4 regions of the Streptomyces sp. NPDC096132 genome follow, and region 3 is predicted to be linked to each of the others. Evidence: riboswitches for the same ligand, from Rfam matches in the RefSeq annotation. Region 3 holds a riboswitch; each other region holds the start of a gene.
What was found. Region 3 has a riboswitch for thiamine pyrophosphate ahead of thiC (phosphomethylpyrimidine synthase ThiC). Riboswitches for the same ligand answer to the same signal wherever they lie in the genome.
Positions count from the first base shown of each region.

Region 1: another riboswitch for thiamine pyrophosphate. It lies ahead of thiO (glycine oxidase ThiO); the one in region 3 lies ahead of thiC (phosphomethylpyrimidine synthase ThiC).
Region 2: another riboswitch for thiamine pyrophosphate. It lies ahead of ACIRF9_RS07595 (hypothetical protein); the one in region 3 lies ahead of thiC (phosphomethylpyrimidine synthase ThiC).
Region 4: another riboswitch for thiamine pyrophosphate. It lies ahead of ACIRF9_RS34430 (thiamine ABC transporter substrate binding subunit); the one in region 3 lies ahead of thiC (phosphomethylpyrimidine synthase ThiC).

Region 1 covers NZ_JBIWGA010000002.1:442,750-446,587, forward strand. The annotation lists gene ACIRF9_RS06370 (Rv2175c family DNA-binding protein) at 1-27, opposite strand, end outside; gene ACIRF9_RS06375 (NAD(P)/FAD-dependent oxidoreductase) at 145-1,392, opposite strand; gene ACIRF9_RS06380 (hypothetical protein) at 1,425-1,805, opposite strand; TPP riboswitch at 1,861-1,973, shown strand; gene thiO (glycine oxidase ThiO) at 1,971-3,137, shown strand; gene thiS (sulfur carrier protein ThiS) at 3,134-3,334, shown strand; gene ACIRF9_RS06395 (thiazole synthase) at 3,340-3,838, shown strand, end outside.
Region 2 covers NZ_JBIWGA010000002.1:708,804-712,641, forward strand. The annotation lists gene ACIRF9_RS07585 (glycosyltransferase family 4 protein) at 1-329, opposite strand, end outside; gene ACIRF9_RS07590 (TetR family transcriptional regulator) at 540-1,202, shown strand; gene ACIRF9_RS07595 (hypothetical protein) at 1,203-1,793, opposite strand; TPP riboswitch at 1,826-2,001, opposite strand; gene ACIRF9_RS07600 (ferredoxin) at 2,090-2,323, opposite strand; gene ACIRF9_RS07605 (aldehyde dehydrogenase) at 2,331-3,788, opposite strand.
Region 3 covers NZ_JBIWGA010000014.1:257,302-261,139, forward strand. The annotation lists gene thiC (phosphomethylpyrimidine synthase ThiC) at 1-1,678, opposite strand, end outside; TPP riboswitch at 1,671-1,859, opposite strand; gene ACIRF9_RS31085 (YibE/F family protein) at 2,165-3,838, shown strand, end outside.
Region 4 covers NZ_JBIWGA010000017.1:171,228-175,065, forward strand. The annotation lists gene ACIRF9_RS34425 (ABC transporter permease) at 1-1,264, opposite strand, end outside; gene ACIRF9_RS34430 (thiamine ABC transporter substrate binding subunit) at 1,240-2,358, opposite strand; TPP riboswitch at 2,429-2,536, opposite strand; gene rlmN (23S rRNA (adenine(2503)-C(2))-methyltransferase RlmN) at 2,560-3,666, opposite strand; gene ACIRF9_RS34440 (SRPBCC family protein) at 3,764-3,838, opposite strand, start outside.

The DNA.
Region 1 (3,838 bases), on a different contig from region 3:
ATCGGTCTTTGCGTCAATCTCGGTCACGGGGTCAAGGGTAGGCGCATGTCCGGGCGGGCCGCGATGGGTCGTTCTTCGGGTGCGGCGCCGTGGGGGCTGGTCGCGCCCACGCGGCGGAGCCGCTCATGTCACAGCCCCGCGCCCCTAGGGAACCGCGGTCGCGTTCTTCATGGGGCGGGCCGGGTCCGACAGAGCCTCCGGGTCCATGCGGCGTGCTGTCTCGATCAGCTTCCTGCCCTGGGCGAGATCGCGTGGGCGCCCTACCGCCAGTAGAGCCACCAGACGGTCCTCCCGCAGCCAGCAGACGCTCCACGCCGGGCCCGTCGGGTCGCCGCGCCACACCATGCGGTCGGCCACCGCGTGGTGGCCCGCGTACTGGACGAAGCGGCCGAACTGCTCGGACCAGAAGTACGGCACCGGGTCGTAGACCACCGGGGGCTCGTCCGTGGCCGCGCCGAGGATGTTCGCGGCGACCGTGCGCGGGCCCTGGAGGGCGTTGTCCCAGTGGTGGACGAGGAGCCGTTCGCCGTAGCGGCCCGAGGGGAAGGAGGCGCAGTCGCCGACCGCGTACACGTCCGGCACCGAGGTGCGCAGCCGGTTGTCGGCCACGACCTCGCGGTGCGCGCCCAGCTCGACGCCGGAGCCGGCCAGCCAGGCGGTGGCGGGGCGGGCGCCGATGCCGACCACGACGGCGCCGGCGGGCAGCCGGGAGCCGTCGTCGAGGACGACCGCGCCGGACTCGACACGCTCCACGCGCGCGTGGGTGCGCAAAGCGGTGCCGCTGTCGGCGTACCAGGAGGCCATCGGGGCGGCGACCTCGGCCGGCAGGGCGCCGGCGAGGGGCCGGTCGGCGGCCTCCACGACGGTCACCGCGCAGCCGGCCTCGCGCGCGGCGGTGGCGAACTCGGCGCCGATCCAGCCGGCCCCGACGACCACGATGTCGTGCTGCCGGGCGAGCACGGGCCGCAGCCGTTCGGCGTCGTCCAGCGTGCGCAGCAGATGGACGCCGGGCACGCCCTCGGCGCCCGGCAGCCGGATCGGTTCGGCGCCGGTGGCGAGGACGAGGACGTCGTACGGGACGGGCCCGGCCTCGGTGTCCACCTCGTGGACGGCGGGGCGCAGGCCCAGCACCTCGCGGCCGAGCAGCAGTTCGATGCCGAGGCTCTCGAAGTCGACGTCGAAGGCGGAGCCCTCGGCCTTGCCGAGCAGGACGGCCTTGGAGAGCGGGGGCCGGTCGTAGGGCTGGTGGGGCTCGGCGCCGATCAGCGTCACGGTGCCGTCGAAGCCCTGTTCGCGCAGGGCGACCGCGGTCTGCACCCCGGCCATGCCCGCACCGACGACGACCACGCGCCGCCCCGCCCGACCGTCTGGTTCCCGCCTCTGCTCACTCACCTGATCACCATAGACAACTGACGATTTGTCAGTCAGCCGTCGTGCGCCGTGACCTGCTCCACAACGCTCGTACCGCTGCCCTCCTGCGACTCCCAGGCCCAGGTCTCCTCCAGCCGCACCCGCCCTCCCCCAGAGCCGAAAGCCTGGGAGGTACCCCCAGACAGTTCGACGACGGTCGAGACACAGTGCCCCGAGGACGTCGTGCCGTCGTGCTTGAGCTGGACGTACCGGAAGTCGAGCCGGTCCCCCTCCCGGGTACCCACGAGATGTCCTCGTACGACGTCGCCGCCCGCGTAGTCCGCCCAGATCACGCCGTCCCGCTCGTGGTAGGTGAAGCGGGTGCGGGTGCCGACCTGACCCGGGGCCTGGTCGGCGACGGGGGCGAGGACGAGACCGTCGAGCGAGCGCGGCATGACGAAAGGCTCCCTTTACAGAGGCGCGGAACCACGGGCTAGGGTGTGGCCAACGTAGAGCACTCGCGGGAGCCCGGACGCACCGGGCTGAGAGGGAGGCTGGCCGGCCTCCGACCGTACGAACCTGATCCGGGTCATGCCGGCGAAGGGAGGGGCTGGACGCCCATGTCGCGTACACGTACATCCGACGTCCTGGTCGTGGGGGGCGGGATCATCGGGCTCGTCACGGCGTGGCGGGCCGCACAGCGCGGGTTCGCCACGGCGGTGGTGGACCCCGAGCCGGGCGGCGGGGCCGCGCGCGTGGCGGCCGGGATGCTGGCCGCCGTCACCGAACTGCACCACGGCGAACAGACCCTGCTCGGCCTGAACCTCGCCTCCGCCCGCCGTTATCCGGACTTCGCGGCCGAGCTGACGGAGGTCACCGGGCTGGACCTCGGCTATCGCCGGTGCGGCACGCTCGCGGTCGCGCTGGACGCCGACGACCGCGCCCATCTGCGGGACCTGCACGCGCTGCAGGCGCGGTCGGGGCTGGAGTCGGAGTGGCTCACCGGACGGGAGTGCCGGCGCCTGGAGCCGATGCTCGCGCCCGGCGTACGGGGCGGGCTGCGGGTGGACGGCGATCACCAGGTCGACCCCCGGCGGCTGGCCGACGCGCTCGTCGCCGCCTGCGAGCGGGCGGGTGTGGTCTTCCACCGCGCCTGGGCCGAGCGGCTGTCCGTCGTGGGCCGGCGGGCCGCGGGGGTCGTGACGGGTGACGGTACGGCCCTGGGGGCGGGGCAGGTGGTGCTCGCGGCGGGGAGCCTCAGCGGGCGGCTGGCGGGCGTCCCGGAGGACGTGCTGCCCCCGGTGCGGCCGGTGAAGGGGCAGGTGCTGCGGCTGACGGTGCCGCCCGGGTACGGGCCGTTCCTGAGCCGTACCGTGCGGGCCGTCGTGCGCGGCAGCCAGGTGTACCTGGTGCCGCGGGAGAACGGCGAGCTGGTCGTGGGCGCGACGAGCGAGGAGCTGGGCTGGGACACGACGGTGACGGCGGGGGGCGTGTACGAGCTGCTGCGCGACGCCCACGAGCTGGTGCCCGGGATCACGGAACTGCCGTTGACGGAGACGCACGCGGGACTGCGGCCGGGCTCCCCCGACAACGCGCCGCTGCTCGGGCCGACGGAGCTGGACGGGCTGCTGCTGGCCACCGGGCACTACCGCAACGGGGTGCTGCTGACACCGGTGACCGGCGACGCGCTGGCGCACGCCCTGGCCACCGGTGAACTTCCCGACGAGGCCCGTCCCTTCACGCCCCGGCGCTTCGGTGCCGCGTCCCTCCTGGAGCAGCCCGCATGAACATCTCGGTGAACGGGGAGCGGCGGGCGGTCGCTCCCGGTACGGCCCTCGACAGCGTCGTACGCTCCCTGACGCCGGCGCCCACCGGGGTGGCCGCCGCGCTGAACGAGACGGTCGTCCCGCGCGCGGAGTGGTCCGCCACGGCCCTCTCCGAGGGTGACCGCGTGGAAGTCCTCACCGCCGTGCAGGGAGGCTGAGCGCCGTGGCCGACGATCCCTTCGTCCTCGGGGGTACGTCCTTCTCGTCCCGTCTGATCATGGGTACGGGGGGTGCGCCCAGCCTGGAGGTGCTGGAGCGGGCGCTGGTGGCGTCCGGGACCGAGCTGACGACGGTCGCGATGCGGCGGGTGAACCCCACTGTCCGGGGTTCGGTGCTGTCGGTGCTCGAGCGGCTGGGCATCCGGGTGCTGCCGAACACGGCGGGGTGCTTCACGGCCGGGGAGGCGGTGCTGACCGCCCGGCTGGCGCGGGAGGCGCTCGGGACCGATCTGGTCAAGCTGGAGGTCATCGCCGACGAGCGGACGCTGCTGCCGGATCCGGTGGAGTTGCTGGAGGCGGCGGAGACGCTGGTGGACGACGGGTTCACGGTGTTGCCGTACACGAACGACGACCCCGTGCTGGCGCGGAAGCTGGAGGACGTGGGGTGCGCGGCGGTGATGCCGCTGGGGTCGCCGATCGGGTCCGGCCTCGGGATCCGCAACC
Region 2 (3,838 bases), on a different contig from region 3:
GCGACTTCCAGCGCGTCGATCCAGTCCCGGTACTCGTCGCGTCCGGGCGTGCGGAAGGGGTCGGGCTGGCGGTAGAGGTCGAGGCTGGGCAGTTCGGTGAGGGAGAGCCGGTCGTCGTGGCCCTCGTCGAGCACCGGATACGGCTGGGACCCGATCACCTCGACGCGGTGGCCGAGGCGGGCCAGCTCCCGTGAGAGATGCCGTACGTAGACGCCTTGGCCCCCGCAGAACGGGTTCCCCTTATAGGTGAGGAGCGCGATGTTGAGCGGTCGTTCGCCGTCGGCCGCGAGGTCGTGCCGGGACCCCGCCTGACTGGCCTCAGCGGTCACTCCGGGCCCCCTTCTGCCTGCGATGTCCCGCGAGACTACGACGGGACGCTAATCTAGAACAAGTTTCAGACTTGATCGTTCGGGAGGCTCTGAATCTACCGGCAGGTAAGAGTGCTGGGAGCAGTGGATCAGGTGATTCACGCCACGACCGGCACCCCCTGTCATGCTGTGCGATCACCGACCCTCACCGACTGTCACGGAACGGGACCCATGCCTGCGGAAGACTCCACCCAGCGCCCCTCCCCCAGTCTCGGCTCCGCTCGACCGGGGGGACCCCCACCCTCCCCCCTCACGGAGCGGCAGGAGGCCCGCCGCCGGCGCATCCTGCACACGAGCGCGCAGCTGGCCAGCCGGGGCGGTTTCGACGCGGTGCAGATGCGGGAGGTCGCGGAGTCCTCGCAGGTCGCCCTCGGCACGCTCTACCGCTACTTCCCCTCCAAGGTGCACCTGCTGGTGGCCACCATGCAGGACCAGTTGGAGCAGATGCACGGCACGCTGCGGAAGAAGCCCCCGTCCGGCGACCGCCCTGCCGAGCGCGTCGCGGAGACCCTGATGCGCGCCTTCCGCGCCCTGCAGCGCGAGCCGCACCTGGCCGACGCCATGGTCCGCGCCCTGACCTTCGCCGACCGCAGCGTCTCCCCCGAGGTCGACCAGGTCTCCCGTCAGACGACGGCGATCATCCTGGACGCGATGGGCCTGACCGACCCCACCCCCGAACAGCTCTCGGCGGTCCGCGTCATCGAGCACACCTGGCACTCGGCCCTGATCACCTGGCTCTCCGGCCGCGCGTCCATCGCCCAGGTACGCATAGACATCGAAACGGTGTGCCGCCTGATCGACGTGACGGACCCGGAGCAGCGGTCGTCGGGCTGATCACCGCAGGTCGCGCAGGCGGAGGCGGACCGGTCCGTCCGGCTCCTCGCACCCCGGCCCGTGCAGGTCCAGCGAGCCCAGGTCGGCGGTGATCACCGCGCCGGGCGCGAGCAACGCCCCGTCGAGCGCGAACTCCATCCGCGTTCCCGCCCCGGCCGGCGGTACGAACTCCTCCGGCTCCCCGAGCGGCAGGTCACCCGCCAGCTCCTGACGCAGGCCGCGACCGTCCCGCCAGACCTCGACCACGGTACGCGCGCTCACGGCGGACACGGCCCAGCCGCACCAACGGCCGGAGCCGATCAACGAACCGAAGCCGATGATCGGCACTCCGTCCTCACCCAGGGCGTCGGACGCCGTGTCGGAGACGGAGAAGGCGAGGTCTCCGAGGATCTCCGCCTCGACGCACAGGGCGTGCACGGGGGCGACCCGCGTGGCCGGGTGCAGGGACCAGCCCACGACCGCGGCGAACGCGCGCGTCGGCAGCTCCGGGCTGTCGAGGCCGACGCCGAAGTACATGCCCGGCAGGCGGCGCACGGCTTCGCCACCCTCGATGATCCGGATGTCGGCCGCGTCGTACCGGTGGTCGGTCATGGCCGCACGCTACGGCAGCGCACGACATGCGAAAACCTACGAGACGGGTTCCCTTCGCCGGTATTACCCGGATCAGGTGATGGGGGTCGCCTTCCAGCCCTACTGCTGCTTTCCGGCCTCTCAGCCCGACCGTCGACGTCGGCCTCAGCGGATGCCTTCGCGTCTCGCCAAAGTCGGCTACTCCGGTCGAACTCCCTCACTCGCCTCGTAGGCCAATACCAGGATAAGCCGGACAGAAGCGGATGGAACCCCCCTGAGGGAAGATTTTTTCCTTCTCTCAGGGGGTCCAGGGGATCTCAGTCCTCCGGCGGGAACACCGCCTCCCCGCTGCCCACCAGCGTGACCGTGATCGCCTCCACGGGGCAGCTCTCCGCCGCCGCCAGGACCCGCTCGTTCGCGTCCGTGTCCGGGTCGGCCGGGTGGGACTGACGGGCGGAGTCGAGGCGGAAGCCGTCCGGGGCGTGGTGGACGCACTGGGCGGAACCGATGCAGAGGGAGCGGTCGACCTCGACGTGCCAGCGATCCCCCATGGCGGCCTCAGCCCTCCCAGCCGGCCGGCAGATGGATCATCTTGTGCTCCAGGTACTCCCCGAACCCCTCCGGTCCGAACTCCCGCCCGAGCCCAGAGTTCTTGTAGCCGCCGAACGGGCCGAGCATGTCCAGGCTGAAGGTGTTGACGGAGTACGTCCCCGTACGGACCTGCCGGGCGATCTCGACGCCGTGCGCCACGTCCGCCGTCCACACGCTGCCGCTCAGCCCGTAGTCGGAGTCGTTCGCGATCTTCAGCGCCTCGGACTCGTCGCCGTAGGGGAGGAGACAGATCACCGGGCCGAAGATCTCCTCGCGGGCGATCCGCATGGAGTTGTCGACGTCGCCGAAGAGCGTCGGCTCGACGTACCAGCCGCGGTCCAGGCCCGCCGGACGGCCCCCGCCGGTGAGGACCTTCGCGCCCTCCTTCTGCCCGATCCGGATGTAGTCGAGGTTGCGGCGCTGCTGCCGCTCGGCCACCAGCGGGCCCACCTGGGTGGCCGGGTCCAGCGGGTCGCCGACGACGAGGGCGCTCGCCGCGGCGGCGAAGGCGTCGGCGAACTCGTCGTAGCGCGAACGCGGCAGGAGGATGCGGGTCTGGGCCACACAGGCCTGTCCGTTGTTCATCCAGGCGGCGGAGACGATCCCGGGGACGGCGGTGGCGAGGTCCGCGTCCGGCAGGACGACGGCGGCCGACTTGCCGCCCAGTTCCAGGGTCACGCGCGTGAGGTTGCGTGAGGCCACTTCCATGACCCGCCTGCCGGCCGCGACCGACCCCGTGAAGGACACCTTGTCGACACCGGGGTGCCCGACCAGGTACTCGCTCACCTCGCGGTCCGCCGGGAGGACGGACAGCACCCCCTCGGGCAGCCCGGCCTCCCGCGCGATGTCGGCCAGGATGTACGCGTCCAGCGGCGACTCCGGCGACGGCTTGAGGATCACCGAGCAGCCGGTGAGCAGCGCGGGCGCGAGCTTGGCGGCGGCGACGAACTGGGGGACGTTCCAGGGGACGACGGCCGCGACCACGCCGACCGGCTCACGCCGGACGAGGATCTTCCCGAGCACACCGTCGCGCCGCTCCTCGTACGTGAAGTTCCGCGCGACCGTGATCGCCGCGTCCCACACCATCATCGCGCCGAGGGCCTGCGCGAGGACGCTCCAGGAGTACGGGGAGCCGTTCTCGGAGGAGATCACGCGGGCGATCTCCTCGTGGCGCAGGGCGATCCCGTCCTTGATGCGGGTGACGACCGCGAGCCGTTCGTCCAGGGACAGCCGCGGCCAGGGCCCCTCGTCGAAGGCCCGCCGGGCGACGGCCACCGCGCGATCGACATCGGCCGTCGAGGCATGGGGCACCCGCCCGATGACCTCCTCGGTGTGCGGCGAGATCACCTCGATGACGGCATCGCCCAGGGGGTCCGTCAACTCTCCGCCGATGAACAGCTTTCCGTGTTCCACGAACTCGGCCATGGCCACTGCCTTCGTCTGCATCGTTTCTGACGGTGTTTCAGGAACTGATA
Region 3 (3,838 bases):
TGATGCTTTGGCTGATCTTCATCGAGCAGAACTTCGGCCCGCACATCGAGCAGAAGTGAGCGGTCTTCGCGGGCTCGGCCGGCAGGGTCTCGTCATGGAACTCCCGTGCCGTGTCCGGGTCGAGGGCGAGGTTGAACTGGTCCTCCCAGCGGAACTCGAAGCGGGCGTCGGACAGCGCGTCGTCCCATTCCTGTGCACCGGGGTGCCCCTTGGCGAGGTCGGCTGCGTGGGCGGCGATCTTGTAGGTGATGACGCCGGTCTTGACGTCGTCACGGTTGGGCAGGCCCAGGTGTTCCTTGGGCGTGACGTAGCAGAGCATGGCCGTGCCCCACCATGCGATCATCGCGGCACCGATGCCGGAGGTGATGTGGTCGTACGCCGGCGCGACGTCCGTCGTCAGCGGGCCGAGCGTATAGAACGGAGCTTCATCGCAGATCTCCTGCTGAAGGTCGATGTTCTCCTTGATCTTGTGCATCGGGACATGGCCCGGGCCCTCGATCATGGTCTGTACGTTGAAACGCTTGGCGATCGTGTTGAGTTCCCCGAGCGTGCGCAACTCCGCGAACTGCGCCTCGTCGTTGGCGTCCGCGATCGAGCCGGGCCGCAGGCCGTCGCCCAGCGAGTAGGTGACGTCGTAGGCGGCGAGGATCTCGCAGAGTTCCTCGAAGTTCTCGTACAGGAACGACTCCTTGTGGTGCGCCAGGCACCAGGCCGCCATGATCGAGCCGCCGCGCGAGACGATGCCGGTCTTGCGGCCCGCGGTGAGCGGGACATACGGGAGGCGCACGCCCGCGTGGACCGTCATGTAGTCCACGCCCTGCTCGGCCTGCTCGATGACGGTGTCCTTGTAGATCTCCCAGGTCAGTTCCTCGGCCTTGCCGTCGACCTTCTCCAGGGCCTGGTACAGCGGCACCGTGCCGATGGGGACGGGGGAGTTGCGCAGCACCCACTCACGGGTGGTGTGGATGTTGCGGCCGGTGGAGAGGTCCATGACCGTGTCGGCGCCCCAGCGGGTCGCCCAGGTCATCTTCTCGACCTCCTCCTCGATGGAGGACGTGACCGCCGAGTTGCCGATGTTGGCGTTGACCTTCACCAGGAACCTCTTGCCGATGATCATCGGCTCGATCTCCGGGTGGTTGACGTTGGCCGGCAACACCGCGCGGCCCGCCGCGATCTCCTCGCGGACCACCTCGGGGGAAACGTTCTCCCTGAGGGCCACGAACTCCATCTCGGGCGTGATCTCTCCCCGGCGCGCATACGCGAGCTGGGTGACCGCCCCGCCGTCCCGGCCGCGGCGCGGCAGACGCGGCCGCCCCGGGAACACCGCGTCGAGATTGCGCAGTCCGCCCCTCGGCGAGGTGTGCTTGATGCCGTCGTCCTCGGGACGGACGGGACGGCCCGCGTACTCCTCGGTGTCACCGCGAGCGATGATCCAGTTCTCACGCAACGGTGCCAGGCCCCTGCGTACGTCCGTGTCGACGAGCGGATCGGTGTACGGGCCGGAGGTGTCGTACAGCGTGACCGACTGCCCGTTGGTGAGGTGCACCTGGCGGACCGGCACGCGCAGGTCGGGGCGAGTGCCCTCGACGTACCCCTTGTGCCAGCCGATGGACTTCCCGACCTCCTGGGACTTTTCGTCCTGAATGGAGGCAGGCGTGCGTGCGTCCTTGTTGGTCATGAGACCTACTCCCTACGCCGGCATTACCCGGTAACAGGTTCGGCGGTCGACGCAGCGGCTACCGTCTGCCGACGTTTCATGTGAAACATCACTCGGCTCAGTGACGTTCCACGTGAAACATCGCGAAGACGGAGGTCAGCGCCCTCTCAGCCCGGTGCTCCGAGCTCCCGCGTGTGCAAAGGTGGCACCACGCTAGCGTCATTTGTGGCGCGGTGAACAGTGGGCCTCTGCCGTTCTTGCGATGATCGGGCGGTGACCACGACACACCAGCCCCCGTATCCTCCACCCGAGCCGCCTCGCAGGCCCGGAGCCAGTGGCGGCCCCGGAAACGGTCCGGGAAACGGTCCTGGCGGCGGCCTCGGACACGGTCCTCTGGGTGCTCCTGCGAGCGCTCCTCGAAGCGGTCCCGCTCAGGGCCACGGCGACGACCGCGACTTCGGCGCCAGTCAGGTCCGTGAGCCTGGTCCCGGATACGGCCCCGGCCCGATGGGCCCGGGACCGGGCAGGGGTCACACGCCTCCCCCGCGTGAGGGATACGGCGGAGGTCACTGGCACCGCGACGGTTCCGGATACGTCGGGGATCACGGGCATGACTTCGACGAGGGATACGCCGGGGCCCACGAGCAGCGCAACGGTGCGGCTTACGGCCAGGGCCCCTCTCAGGGAGCCGGGCCGGGTGACGGCGGAGGCCACGGGCACGGGCACGGCCCCGGTGACGCTCACCGCGGCGGGCACGGGCACGGACCCGGTGACGCTCACCGCGGCGGGCACGGGCACGGACCCCATGACGTCCCCGGGGGCGGGCAGGGCGCCGGTTCGGGTGGCGGGCACGGGCATACGCATGGGCACAGCCACAGTCACGGCCCGGCCGCCCCTGTCTCCAAGCATCTGCGCAAGGTCATCGCGGCCATCCTCATCCCGTTCGCCGCGGCGGTCCTGGTCGGGCTCGTGGTGCTGTGGCCGGGCGGTGCCCCGGCGCACGAGCGCACCGGGGTCGGCTTCGACCGGCAGACCCAACAGGCCACGGTCACCAAGGTGGTGAGCGTGAGCTGCCAGTCGGTGAACGCCTCCGGTGGCACCTCGACCGGCGGCACCTCCACGGCCGAGGGCTCCTCCGCCGAACAGCAGGGGAACGGCACCTGCAAGAAGGCCACGATCCGCGTGGACACCGGCGACGACAAGGGCCGTACGTTCACCGAGATCGTCCAGCCGGACCAGTCACGGCAGTTGCACGAGGGCGAGAAGGTCGTGGTCGCCTACGAGCCCTCGGCGCCGAAGGACCTGCAGTACTCGGTCACCGATGTGAACCGCCGGGTCCCGATGGCCGTGTTGGCGCTCATCTTCGCGGTCGCCGTCGTGATCGTCGGACGGCTGCGGGGCGTCATGGCGCTGGTGGCCCTCGCCGCCAGCTTCCTGATCCTGAACTTCTTCATCCTGCCCGCGATCCTGCAGGGCTCGAACCCGCTGCTCGTGGCCGTGGTGGGGTCGAGCGCCATCATGCTGATCGCCCTCTATCTATGCCATGGCCTCTCGGCCCGTACATCTGTCGCCGTACTCGGCACCCTCATCTCGTTGCTGCTGATCGGTTTCCTCGGCTCCTGGTTCATCGACTGGGCCGCGCTCACCGGCAACACGGACGACAACACCGGCCTGATCCACGGCCTGTACCCGTCGATCGACATGAGCGGTCTGCTGCTCGCCGGCATCATCATCGGCTCGCTCGGTGTCCTCGACGACGTGACGGTCACCCAGACCTCCGCGGTCTGGGAGCTGCACGAGGCCAACCCGGCGATGGGCTGGCGCGGGCTGTACCGGGCCGGCATCCGTATCGGCCGCGACCACATCGCGTCCGTCGTGAACACGCTCGTCCTCGCCTACGCCGGTGCCGCGCTGCCGCTGCTGCTGCTCTTCTCGATCGCGCAGAGCAGCGTCGGCACGGTCGCCAACAGTGAGCTGGTCGCCGAGGAGATCGTGCGCACGCTGGTGGGTTCGATCGGCCTGGTGGCGTCGGTGCCGGTCACTACGGCTCTCGCGGCCCTCGTGGTCGCGGCCGACCGCCCGGACCCGGGAACGGCGGCCGCGTCCGTACCGGAGCCGGCTCCGGCGGCAGCAGGGGAGGCGGGTCCCGTCCAGCCCCGGGGTGGCCGGGGCAGGCGGCGC
Region 4 (3,838 bases), on a different contig from region 3:
AGCTGCTCCGCAGGTTCAGCGGGGGCTCGTCCAGCGCGATGAGGAACCCGAAGCCGACGGTCACCGCGGACACGCCCAGCGGCAACATCAGCAGCGCGTCGAAGCCACGGACGAGCCGTCCGGCGTCCCGGCGGGTGAGCGCCGCCGCGGCCAGCCCACCGATCACCACCGCGATGACGGTCGCGGCCAGGGCGTACTCCAGCGAGTTGCCGATCGCCTCGATCGGCGGGACCAGGAAGACATTGCCGTCCTCGCTGGTCAGCGCCCGGTAGTAGGCGAAGTCCGGTGCGTCCAGGGACCGCTGCACCAGCACGGCGAGCGGCAGCACCAGCAGCACGCCGATGCTCGCGAGCACCCCGGCCAGCAGTGCCCACTGCCCGGCCCCGCGCGGCCGCCGCGCGGTCAGGTTCGCGTCCACCAGCCGCAGCGCGGTCTCCCGCCGCCGTACGGTCCAGGCGTGTACGACGAGGATCGCGCCCACCGCCACGAACTGGACGATCGTCAGGACGGCCGCCGTGGACAGGTCGAAGATCTCGGAGGTCTGCCGGTAGATCTCCACTTCGAGGGTGGAGAAGGTCGGTCCGCCGAGGATCTGGACCACACCGAAGGAGGTGAAGGTGAAGAGGAAGACCATCAGCGCGGCCGCGGCCACGGCGGGCCCGAGGGCGGGCAGGGTGACCGTGCGCCAGGCCCGCAGGCGGGACGCGCCCAGCATCCGCGCGGCCTCCTCCTGCCGTGGGTCGAGCTGGCCCCACAGCCCGCCCACCGTCCGTACGACGACCGCGTAGTTGAAGAAGACATGCGCCAGCAGGATCGCCCACACGGTCGTGTCCAGCCGTACGCCCCACAGGTCGTCCAGGAGTCCGCCGCGCCCGACGAGCGCCAGGAACGCCGTACCGACGACGACCGTCGGCAGCACGAACGGCACGGTGACCACGGCCCGCAGCACCTGCTTGCCGGGGAACTCGAGGCGCGCGAAGACGTACGCCCCGGGCAGCGCCACCAGCAGGGTGAGCGCGGTGGAGGCGAGCGCCTGCCAGGTGGTGAACCACAGCACGTGCCGGATGTCGGACTGGGCCAGCACCTCCCCCAGCCGCCCGAACCGCCACGCCCCGTCGACCTTCAGTCCGCGCGCGACGATCGCGGCGACGGGGTAGGCGAAGAAGATCCCGAAGAACGCGACGGGCAGGACCATGAGCCCGAGCCGCGCCGCGCTTGGGGACCGCCGCTTCGCGGGGGTTACTTCAGTACGAGCGAGGTCCACGACTTGACCCACTGGTCACGGTGGTCGGCGATCTTCGCCGGGTCCATGGTCTCGGGGTCCTTGGCGGCGGGCCCGTACTGCGTGAACTCGGCGGGCACGCTCGCGCCCTTCAGCACCGGGTAGACGAACATGTTGAGCGGCATGTCCTCCTGGAACTCCTTGGTGATCAGGAAGTCGATCAGCGCCTTGCCGCCGGCGCTGTTGCGCGCGTTGCTCAGCAGCCCGGCGAACTCGATCTGCCGGAAGCAGGTGCCGGTCGCGACCCCGGTCGGGGCGGTGCTCGGCTTGGGGTCGCCGTAGATCACCTCGGCGGGCGGCGAGGAGGCGTACGACACGACGAGCGGCCGGTCGGCCCCCGCCTTCTTGCCGCCGGCGGATCCGCTGAACTCCTCGTTGTAGGCCTGCTCCCAGCCGTCGACCACCTTCACACCGTTGGCCTTCAGCTGCTTCCAGTAGCCCTCCCAGCCTCCCCCACTCTCGGCTTCGCTCGAGCGGGAGGTGCCCCCATCCCCGTACTGCGCGGCGGTACCGAGCAGAAAGCCGAGGCCGGGCGAGGACGTGGAGGCGTTCTCGGTGACGAGGAGGTTCTTGTACGCGGGCTTGACCAGATCGTCGTACGACGTGGGCGGGGCCAGCTTGTGGTCGGCGAAGTACTTCTTGTCGTAGTTGACGCAGATGTCGCCGTAGTCGATCGGTGTGACCCGGTGCTTGCCGGAGTCGAGCTGGTACTCGCTGCCGACCTGGTCCAGCCCCTTCGCCTCGTACGACTGGAACAGGCCGTTGTCGAGGGCGCGCGACAGCAGGGTGTTGTCGACGCCGAAGAAGACATCGCCCTGCGGGTTGTCCTTGGTGAGGACGGCCTTGTTGACGGCCTGCCCGGCGTCGCCGTCCGTGAGGACCTTGACCTTGTACCCGGACTCCTTCTCGAAGTCGGCGAGCACGCTCTTGGAGACGGCCCACGAGTCGTGGCTGACGAGGGTGACGGTCTTGGAGCCGGATCCCTCTCCCCCGGCGTCCGCGTCGCCGGAACCGCACGCGGACAGCGTGACGAGGCCGAGCCCTATGGCCGCGGCCACGATCGTCTTGGTGTGCACTGGATGTCCTCCTGGGGTTGGCCAGGAAGAGACGCGGCCCCGCCCGGACGACCCGGGCGGGGCACAACAGCTTGAGCGGTGACCGAACTTCCTACCCAGAATGACCTGGGCGAGGTTCAGAGGGTCTGCGGCCTGGTTGCCGCACTCTCAGCGCTGTGGCGCTCCCCTGTCGGAATATGAAGATGTGATGGCCTGGCCAGATTACCTCTCGGTGGCCGCGAGCTGACCACAGGCACCGTCGATCTCCTGACCACGGGTGTCCCGGACGGTGACAGGCACCCCGTGCGCCGCGATGGCCTCGACGAACGCCTTCTCGTCCTCGGGCCGGGAGGCGGTCCACTTGGAGCCGGGAGTCGGGTTCAGCGGGATGAGGTTGACATGCACGGGCTTGCCCCGCAGCAGCCGCCCGAGCCGGTCCCCACGCCATGCCTGGTCGTTGATGTCCCGGATGAGCGCGTACTCGATCGACAGGCGCCGTCCGGACTTCTCCACGTACTCGAACCCGGCGTCGAGGACCTCGCGCACCTTCCACCGCGTGTTCACGGGGACGAGGGTGTCGCGCAGCTCGTCGTCCGGCGCGTGCAGCGAGATGGCGAGCCGGCACTTGAAGCCCTCGTCGGCGAACCGGTGGATGGCCGGCACCAGCCCGACCGTCGACACGGTGATCCCCCGCTGCGAGAGCCCCAGCCCGTCCGGCGCGGGGTCGGTGAGCGCCCGGATCGCCCCGACCACGCGCTTGTAGTTGGCGAGCGGCTCCCCCATCCCCATGAAGACGATGTTGGAGAGCCGGGCGGGCCCCCCGGGCACGTCCCCGTCCCGCAGGGCCCGCATCCCGTCGACGATCTGGTGCACGATCTCGGCGGTGGACAGATTCCGGTCCAGCCCCGCCTGCCCGGTCGCGCAGAACGGGCAGTTCATCCCGCATCCCGCCTGCGAGCTGATGCACATCGTCACCCGGTCCGGGTACCGCATCAGCACCGACTCGACGAGCGTGCCGTCGAACAGCCGCCACAGCGTCTTACGGGTGGTGCCCTCGTCCGTCGACAGATGCCGTACGACGGTCATCAGCTCGGGAAGCAGCGCCTCCCGCAGCTTCTCCCGCGCCCCGGCGGGGATGTCGGTCCACTCCGCCGGGTCGTGCGCGTACCGCGCGAAGTAGTGCTGCGAAAGCTGCTTGGCACGGAACGGCTTCTCACCGATCTCCGCGACCGCTTCCTTCCGCTCGGCGGGCGAGAGATCGGCAAGGTGCCGCGGCGGCTTCTTGGCTCCGCGCGGCGCGACAAAGGTGAGTTCTCCGGGCTTAGGCATGGCCGTACCAGTGTCGCAGATCCAATCGGGTGACCCGATCGGAGCGACCCCGGCGGGTGCGCGGTCCACGCCGCCTCTCGCGCCGGCGGTACGCGGTCTACGCCATCCCGTGCTCCAGCCGGTTCTTCAGCAGTCGTTCGTTGAGCGGCAACTCCTTGCGGACCTGGTGGCG